Synechococcus elongatus PCC 11801: one gene and its partners. Each later gene encodes a partner of the first gene's protein in a complex. Links are inferred from orthologs where the notes say so. Each region holds a gene or a part of one and is shown in the gene's direction. Other genes may lie near its edges. The genes, in order: accD, accB and accC.

Region 1 (2,946 bases):
ACGGCAGGGATTCAATGTCGCCCACCGTGCCGCCAATTTCCGTGATTACTACATCAGGATGGGTATCTTGGGCAACGCGGTGAATGCGATCGCGAATTTCGGCAGTGACGTGGGGAATGACCTGCACCGTGCCGCCGTTGTAGTCACCCCGACGCTCTTTGTTGATCACCGCTTGGTAGATCGAGCCGGTGGTGACACTGTTCAAGCGCGACATCGGGGTGTCCGTAAAGCGCTCGTAGTGCCCCAAGTCGAGGTCCGTTTCGGCACCATCGGCTGTGACGAACACTTCCCCATGCTGATAGGGGCTCATCGTGCCGGGGTCGACGTTGATATAAGGGTCGAGCTTGAGAATCGAAACCGAATAGCCCCGCGACTTCAACAGTCGGCCCAAACTGGCGGCCACAATTCCCTTGCCGATGCTGGAAACCACGCCACCGGTCACAAAGATGAACTTAGTCATACTCTTCCAGCGTTCAGTCCCAGTCGCTGTTGGCACAGCGATCGACTCTAACATGGCGGGCGGGTTGCAGGCAGTACAATCGGGGCGAACTGTCGCCGAACCCCTATGGATCGCTCCAAACTCGTGGCTATTGTGACGGGTGCAATTTCGCTGTTGCTGGCGATCGCCTACCTCGTCCTTGTGCAGATTTTGGACAGTCGCGGTGGCATGTTGCCTGCCCCCACGGATTTAGGACTACTGCTAGGGTGAGTCGTTCAGCCTGCTGAGACCCTTGATGTAGTCTGGGCTGGCGCGATTGCTTAACCCTCTCACACGCCGTTCCGCTTGGTAGCGTGAGTTACCATAAGAAGGCCGTTGAGTCGGGTTCAGACCATGTCGCTCTTGGACTGGTTTGCCAATCGCCGTAAGACCGAACCCGTCGTTCACGACTATCAGGAACGGGAAATTGCGGATGGTTTGTGGACTAAGTGTGAAGCCTGCGATGCCCTGACCTACACCAAGGATCTGCAGGCCAATTTGATGGTCTGTTTGCAGTGCGGCCATCACATGCGCATCTACAGCGATGAGCGCATTCGCCAGCTGATTGACCCTGGCACCTGGCAGTTTTTAGATGAAGAAGTTTCACCCACCGATCCGCTTGGCTTCCGCGATCGCAAGTCCTACAGCGATCGCCTGCGGGAAACCCAAGCAAAAACAGGGTTGAGTGATGCCGTCCGGACTGGCTTAGGACTGATTGAAGGTCAGCCTGTGGCCTTGGGCGTGATGGACTTTCGCTTCATGGGCGGCAGCATGGGTTCTGTCGTCGGCGAAAAACTGACCCGCCTGATCGAAAAAGGGACTGAGCAGCGATCGCCCGTGATCATCGTCTGCGCTTCCGGCGGTGCCCGCATGCAGGAAGGCATGCTCAGCCTGATGCAGATGGCCAAAATTTCAGGGGCACTGGAACGGCACCGCGAAGCAGGCTTGCTCTATCTGCCGATTCTGACTCACCCCACGACTGGCGGCGTCACGGCCAGCTTCGCCATGCTGGGCGATCTGATCATTGCCGAACCCAAGGCGCTGATTGGCTTTGCTGGGCGGCGGGTGATTGAGCAGACGCTGCGCGAGAAATTGCCTGACGATTTCCAAACGGCGGAATATTTGCAGGCACACGGCTTTGTCGATGTGATTGTGCCGCGCACCCAAATGAAGAAAACCCTAGCGCAGTTAATTCGTCTGCACCAACCGCGATCGCTGGAAGTGAAGATCCCAGTCCTTGAGTCGTCGAGCCCTGCAGCTGCTTCCTTCTAGCACCGCCGTAGTGAGCAGCCTCTCTCCCGTCGCAGTGTGGCTAGAAGTCTACGTCAGGGTCAGCAACAGTCTCGCTGTCGGACTCGCGATCGCTGACGACTTCGCCATTAAAAAATTGCGCCAGACTCTTGGCGGCTTTCAACCCCGGATCAAGTTCCCAATCCGCTAGGGGGCGAGGCGCAGCAGGCGGCGTTTCAATCTTGGGAGCTGGAGCAATCTCAGTTGGTTGGGGTGAACGGGGTGCGATCGCGACTGGTTTTGATTGTTGAATCGGTGCAACTGGCCCAGGCGCTGGAGCCGGAGGTGCGATCGTGGCGATCGCCGGCTGATGCGAGGGTTCTGCGATCGCAGTCGGTTCTGAGGGTGGCGCTGGCCGAGGGCTGGGGGAAGGTGCAATGGGCGATCGCACCGACTCGGTGACGACTGGAACCGTGGGCGGGGCCGGCAGACTCACAGGGTTGGGGGCTGCACCGCTGCTGGATTCTAATTCCACCGCGATCGCTTGGCCCAGAACGGTTTGAAATGCTTCGGCCAGCAGATTGCGCTTACTCTGCACGGTCGAGAGCCATTGGGGCGGCAGGCTGATCACGGCTTGACCGGCTTGGCAGCGGAGCAAACGCCCTTGCTGCCGCAACAACATTTGCATCCCCCGCGAGGCAATATTGGCCAAGACGCGCTGCCACAACTCTTCTAAATCCAGCGGATCTGGTTGCGGCGCTGCGATCGGCTCAGGTGCCGGGCTTACAGGAGCAGGCGTGGCAACTGCTGGCGGAGCAACAGGGGCAGCAGTGGGTGCTGTGGGTGGGGCCGGACTCGCCGCTACAGTCGGGCTGACGGGAGTCGGCAGACTGACAGGACGAACGGGGGTTGTGGCTACAGGTTCAACCGTTGCTTGGGCGCTGGGCAGCAACCCGAGCAAAGCAACTTCTAGCCAGAGTCGCGGCTGAGTTGTGTTTTTGATCTGCAGTTCCGACTGCCGTAGGTGTTGTTGCAGCTGCAGAATCCGCTCAGGACTCCAGGCTTGGGCAAAGGTGCAGAGCGCCTGCCAAGTGGCCTCGGTAACTGTGGTTAAGTCGCGGCGTTGAGGTGCGGTACGAGCGATCAAGAGATCACGACTAAAGGCGGTCAGATTTTGCAGAACAGTGAGGGGTTCCCGACCGCGATCGAGCAGTTGGCGGATGAAGGTGAGTAATGCC
Region 2 (2,906 bases), 1.5 Mb from region 1 along the record:
GTTTAGCACCTTCGACACATGCTTGAGGTTGCGCTCGATCGGTGCCCAACGCTTGGCGCGGAGGTTATCTGACAGCCCTTCAATATCTTTTTGGACTTCGCGGATATCAGGATTGTCGATCGGTAGTGCGTAGCGCAACAATGCCCGGCCATCCGTGATTGCGTTACCCGGCGGCAAGCCCGCGATCGCAGCAGGGGCGATGGCGATCGCCGGCAGGATTAAAGCGAAGCTCAGGGCGAATAGGCGGGGCAGCCAAGTCGCAGCGCGACGTCCCAAAGACAGCATGATAGAGCCAGCGAAAGCGTCCAATTCTCTCACTATGCCACAGGGCCTTGGGCCGCCCACGTCAGAAGCGATCGCCCTGAGCAGTAGAATGTGTTGCGTTCGTTCTCCGCTCTTTCACAGCCGCACGTCATGATCTCTAGCAACGACTTTCGAACCGGAACCACGATCGAAATTGACGGCGCTGTTTGGCGGGTGGTGGAATTCTTGCACGTTAAACCGGGTAAGGGATCGGCGTTTGTGCGGACCAAGCTGAAGAATGCCAAAACCGGCAACGTGGTTGAAAAAACCTTTCGTGCTGGCGAAACCGTCCCCCAAGCTGTTCTCGAAAAAAGTACGCTGCAGTACACCTACAAAGATGCCGATGACTTCGTGTTCATGGACATGGAGTCCTACGAAGAAGCCCGCTTGAATGCAGCCACGATTGGCGATCGCGTCAAATACCTGAAAGAGGGTATGGAAGCGACGGTAATCACTTGGAATAGCCAAGTGATTGAGGTCGAACTGCCCAACTCGGTGGTTTTGGAAGTCATTGAGACGGACCCCGGCGTCAAGGGCGACACGGCGACCGGTGGTACCAAACCGGCCAAAGTCGAGACCGGCGCTCAGGTGATGGTGCCTCTGTTCATCTCGGTGGGCGAGCGAATCAAAATCGACACTCGCAACGATTCCTACCTCGGTCGGGAATAGAGGCCAATCGCTGTTATCCGAACTGAGAAGGGAGAATCACTGTGCAACTGAACTTCAGCCAACTGCAAGAGCTGCTGACCGCGCTGAGTGACTCAGATATTGCTGAGTTTGATCTCAAGGGCGTGGACTTTGAGTTGCACGTGAAACGGGGCTCAACCGGTGATCCGATTGTGGTTGCAGCCCCGCCCGTACCCGTAGCAGTGGCGCCAACACCGGCTCCACTCCCAGCCCCTACTCCTGCTGCTGCACCGCCTGCTGGTCCTTTGGGAGGAGAGAAACTGCTGGAGATTACGGCGCCGATGGTCGGTACCTTCTATCGAGCGCCCGCGCCGGAAGAGCCGCCCTTTGTCAATGTTGGCGATCGCATTCAGGTCGGTCAAACCGTCTGCATTCTCGAAGCGATGAAGCTGATGAACGAACTGGAGTCAGAGGTGGCCGGTGAGGTCGTCGAGGTTCTGGTGCAGAATGGCGAACCCGTCGAATTCAATCAGCCCCTCTTCCGGTTGCGGCCGCTCTAAGCAGAGCTTTGGGCGTCAGCAATCGTCTCTTGCGAGGGTGGTGGTGGTATGACTTGGGCCCCTCGTCTGACTGGATGTTTGTTGCAGCGAAACTCTCTGCGGATAGGAGCGGAAAGTCTAGCTGAGAGCTTGCTAGGAGAGAGTTGTGAAGAAGCCTTCAATCAGCTGCAGTGCTAGATCAAGGCGATCGCTAGCATCAGCATCAATCCAGTGAATCGAGGGGTTAGCTCGAAACCAAGTGCGCTGTTGTTTTGCATACTGACGGGTCTGAAGAATAATTTGCTCTGGCAAGTCAGTCTCAGTGAGCTCTCCCCGCAGATAGGCGCAGACCTGCCGATAGCCCAAGGTATTGAGCAACGGTAGATCCCAGCCATAGCGATCCCCTAACTGCTTGACTTCTTCAATAAAGCCAGCGGTCAGCATTTGCATCGTCCGCTGCCGAATTCGCTCTTCTAGGTGATCGCTGTCTAAACCGATTTGCAGGATTGGGTAGATTGGCGGTTGTTCTTTCTGGAGATCCGTAAGGCGATCGCCACTGACGTAGAACACTTCCAAGGCCCGCAGCGTCCGCACGCGATCGTTGGCATGAATGCGCTCCGCTGCGACTGGATCAACCCGCTGCAGCAGCTCATGGCAAAGTGGTTGCCCGAGCCGTTGCAATTGCGATCGCAGCGTAGGTTGGGGCGCAATGCGTGGAAAACGTAAACCGTTGACGATTGCCTTGATGTAGAGTCCGGTTCCGCCGACCAGGAGTGGGATTTGACCTTGGGCTTGGAATTGTTGAATGAGCGGGACGGCTTGGTCTTGATAGTCCCCGACGGTAAAGCCCTGACGCGGATCACAGAGATCGATGAGATAGTGAGGCGCGAGCTGCTGTTCAGTCGCCGTGGGCTTGGCGGTGCCAATATCGAAGCCGCGATAAATCAAGCGGGAATCAGCGCTGAGAATCGGACTGCCTAACTGCTGGGCGATCGCGATCGCCAAACTCGATTTTCCTGTTGCTGTTGGGCCACAAAGGACAATCAAACCTGATTTCAAATGCGATTCCATCTCTACTGCGATCGCGCCTCCAGAGACACCCAGAAGCGTCTTTAAGGCTTTTGTGCTAGTATTTTGATACTTTTTGGGCTCAAACGCTCAATAAGGCCGGTTTTTCAGGGGCAGGGGCGCGGCATTCATGGCCAACGAGTACGGCGCGAGTCAGATTCAGGTTCTCGAAGGGCTCGAGCCGGTTCGCAAACGTCCCGGGATGTACATCGGCAGTACCGGGCCAAAAGGCTTGCATCACCTAGTGTACGAGGTGGTGGACAATGCCGTCGATGAAGCACTGGCAGGCTATTGCAACGCGATCGATGTACGCTTGCTAGAAGATGGTTCCTGCCAAGTGACCGATAACGGTCGAGGCATTCCAACGGA
Region 3 (3,098 bases), 2.4 Mb from region 1 along the record:
GAAGGGTAAGCCGATCTGCAATTTAGCCGCCTTGGATCCGGGCAGAAGCCCCACCCGCGATCGCGTCGACTCCGCTTGGGCTTGCGCCGACACTTCCGCCATCAAGTCGCCAACGAGCTGGAATTTGTGGCGATCCTGCTCCGGTGCTTTTTCAATTACTTGCGGCGTCATCACTGCAAAGGCATCAGCCCAACCGGTCCAGCGGGCTTCCCATTCCGCGTAGATCAAGCAGCGGTAGCCCAAGCGGCGGGCAATCCAGAGGGCAAAAAACTGATCGCCGCCGAGAAAAATGACTAAGCCCTGCGATCGCCAATCCCAGTTATCCGCAGTTTTGCCCCAGAGCAAAAATGGCCAGAAATGCTCAACCGATTGAATGCGATCGAGTTCGGGATAACGGGCTGCCGCTGCCGCTTCCTGCCCGGTGCCGTTGCTGCAAGGTGCGAGGACGAGGGAGAGACGCAGGCGATCGCGATCGTTGCCCAACTGTTGTCGCAGAGCCTTGACCACTGGCCGCACCCAGGTCGCAACTTCCCCAGGGCCATTGGACAGAATCAGAATATCCATACGCATCCTCTTGGCCCCACCATCAAACCAAGAAAGCAGGCTAGCGTTTTGCTCTCCTGCTTTCCGGTTTTATGAGTGCGGATGGCGAGACTTGAACTCGCATGGCGTAAGCCACACGCCCCTCAAACGTGCGTGTCTACCAATTCCACCACATCCGCGTGGCTGCACTCGGTTAAAAGCGCTTAAGTACTATAACGAGCGATCGCCGGACTCGGCAAGAGGGGCCGACAGGCTGCATGATAGGATTCGGTTGCTCAAAACGGCGTTGCTGCCGTTCTGCTGCCGCTAGCAATTCCTGGCTGCCGCTGCTCCTATGCGTTTCAACAAGATCCTGATCGCCAATCGCGGCGAAATCGCCCTGCGTATTCTCCGCACTTGTGAAGAACTTGGGATCGGGACGATCGCCGTTCATTCCACTGTGGATCGCAACGCGCTCCATGTGCAGTTGGCGGATGAGGCGGTCTGTATTGGTGAAGCAGCGAGCAGCAAGAGCTATCTGAATATTCCCAACATCATTGCCGCAGCGCTGACGCGTAATGCCAGTGCCATTCATCCCGGCTATGGCTTCTTGGCAGAAAATGCTCGCTTTGCAGAAATCTGCGCCGACCATCACCTCACCTTTATTGGCCCCAGCCCCGACTCGATTCGGGCGATGGGCGATAAGTCCACGGCGAAGGAAACAATGCAGCGCGTCGGCGTGCCGACCATTCCTGGCAGCGATGGTCTGCTGACGGATGTAGAGGCAGCCGCCAAAGTGGCTGCTGAAATCGGCTACCCCGTCATGATCAAAGCGACGGCGGGCGGCGGCGGTCGTGGCATGCGCTTGGTGCGCGAAGCAACGGATCTGGAAAAGCTGTTCCTAGCTGCCCAAGGTGAAGCTGAAGCAGCCTTTGGTAATCCCGGTCTTTACCTTGAAAAGTTCATCGATCGCCCCCGACACGTCGAATTTCAAATTCTGGCGGATGCCTATGGGAACGTTGTCCACCTCGGCGAACGTGACTGTTCGATTCAGCGCCGCCACCAAAAATTACTAGAGGAAGCGCCTAGTCCGGCTCTATCGGCAGATCTGCGGCAGAAGATGGGCGATGCTGCCGTCAAAGTTGCTCAGGCGATTGGCTATATCGGTGCAGGCACTGTGGAGTTTCTGGTCGACGCGACTGGCAACTTCTACTTCATGGAGATGAATACTCGCATCCAAGTTGAGCATCCAGTTACGGAAATGGTGACGGGTCTGGACTTGATTGCTGAGCAGATTCGGATTGCTCAGGGAGAAGCGTTGCGATTCCGGCAAGCGGATATTCAACTGCGGGGTCATGCGATCGAATGCCGGATCAATGCGGAAGATCCCGAGTACAACTTCCGACCGAATCCTGGTCGAATCACCGGCTATTTGCCGCCCGGTGGCCCCGGTGTACGAGTCGATTCCCACGTCTACACGGACTACGAAATTCCGCCTTACTACGATTCGTTGATCGGCAAGCTGATCGTTTGGGGGTCCACGCGTGAGGAGGCGATCGCACGGATGCAGCGCGCTCTGCGGGAATGCGCCATCACCGGTTTGCCGACCACTCTAAGCTTCCACCAGTTGATGTTGCAGATGCCGGAGTTTCTACGCGGGGAACTCTATACCAACTTCGTTGAACAGGTGATGCTGCCACGGATCCTCAAGTCCTAGCGCTGCGATTGCCCGTCATATTCATTTCATCCGAGGAGAGGCCATGCTGCTGCGACGCTCTCGACTGCGCTGGCTACCCGGTCTGCGATCGCTGTTGCACTACCAGCCAGCTTGGCTACGGGGCGATCTACTCGCTGGTGTGACTGTGGCCGCCTATTTGATTCCCCAGTGCATGGCCTATGGGGAGCTTGCAGGGCTGTCACCGATCGTCGGCCTCTGGGCCATTTTGCTCCCGCTATTCCTCTACACCTTTTTAGGCTCCTCGCCTCAGCTCTCGGTGGGGCCAGAATCGTCCACAGCAATCATGACCGCAGTGGCGATCGCACCGATCGTGGCTCAGGGCGATGCTGCCTACCCGGCGATCGCGGCATTGATGGCTTTGTTGGTGGGCCTCGTCTTTCTGGTGGCCTACAGTCTGCGACTGGGCTTTCTAGCCGATTTACTCTCGAAGCCGATTCTGATTGGCTACATGACGGGCATTGGTCTGGTGATGATCACAGGCCAGCTGGCCAAGACGAGTGGGATTCCGATCACGTCACAGACACCCCTAGGGGAGATCCGAGAGTTTGTGACCGGACTGGCCAACCTACACTGGCCGACAGTCGGTGTGTCGCTATTGGTGCTGTTTTTTTTGGTCGTGATTCAGCGGCGCTTCCCCACCGCTCCGGGGCCTCTTTTGGCTGTGCTGTTGGCCACGCTGCTGGTTGCCAGCTTCCAGTTAGATAACCAAGGTGTCAAAGTCATTGGCACGATTCCGGCTGGCTTGCCGCGCTGGCAACTGCCGGAGTTTCGCTGGCAAGACTGGCCGACCTTAACTGCCTCAGCAATCGGGGTGGCATTGGTGGGCTACTCCGACAAC

Evidence for each region.
Region 2: the proteins of accD (region 1) and accB are in contact, whole or in part, in a solved structure (PDB 8UXZ), measured with the Escherichia coli proteins. The link is inferred for Synechococcus elongatus PCC 11801 from one-to-one orthologs.
Region 3: the proteins of accD (region 1) and accC are in contact, whole or in part, in a solved structure (PDB 8UXZ), measured with the Escherichia coli proteins. The link is inferred for Synechococcus elongatus PCC 11801 from one-to-one orthologs.

What each region holds. Positions count from the first base shown.
Region 1 is NZ_CP030139.2:308,427-311,372, forward strand. The notes cover bases 1-2,791. They hold accD (acetyl-CoA carboxylase, carboxyltransferase subunit beta), read left to right. Parts: upstream 1-832; coding sequence 833-1,750; downstream 1,751-2,791. Other genes in these bases: DOP62_RS01475 (CTP synthase), read right to left, coding at 1-460; DOP62_RS01480 (hypothetical protein), read left to right, coding at 566-709; DOP62_RS01490 (DNA polymerase III subunit gamma/tau), read right to left, coding at 1,791-2,791. Outside these bases: more of DOP62_RS01490, read right to left, coding at 2,792-2,946.
Region 2 is NZ_CP030139.2:1,762,738-1,765,643, reverse strand. What follows is about bases 1-2,751. They hold accB (acetyl-CoA carboxylase biotin carboxyl carrier protein), read left to right. Parts: upstream 1-1,013; coding sequence 1,014-1,490; downstream 1,491-2,751. Other genes in these bases: gyrB (DNA topoisomerase (ATP-hydrolyzing) subunit B), read left to right, coding at 2,668-2,751; miaA (tRNA (adenosine(37)-N6)-dimethylallyltransferase MiaA), read right to left, coding at 1,623-2,540; efp (elongation factor P), read left to right, coding at 415-972; psbQ (photosystem II protein PsbQ), read right to left, coding at 1-285. Outside these bases: more of gyrB, read left to right, coding at 2,752-2,906. UniProt on the Escherichia coli protein: This protein is a component of the acetyl coenzyme A carboxylase complex; first, biotin carboxylase catalyzes the carboxylation of the carrier protein and then the transcarboxylase transfers the carboxyl group to form malonyl-CoA.
Region 3 is NZ_CP030139.2:2,683,634-2,686,731, reverse strand. The notes cover bases 116-3,058. They hold accC (acetyl-CoA carboxylase biotin carboxylase subunit), read left to right. Parts: upstream 116-877; coding sequence 878-2,239; downstream 2,240-3,058. Other genes in these bases: DOP62_RS13405 (solute carrier family 26 protein), read left to right, coding at 2,283-3,058; DOP62_RS13420 (lipid-A-disaccharide synthase), read right to left, coding at 116-564. Outside these bases: more of DOP62_RS13420, read right to left, coding at 1-115; more of DOP62_RS13405, read left to right, coding at 3,059-3,098. UniProt on the Escherichia coli protein: This protein is a component of the acetyl coenzyme A carboxylase complex; first, biotin carboxylase catalyzes the carboxylation of the carrier protein and then the transcarboxylase transfers the carboxyl group to form malonyl-CoA.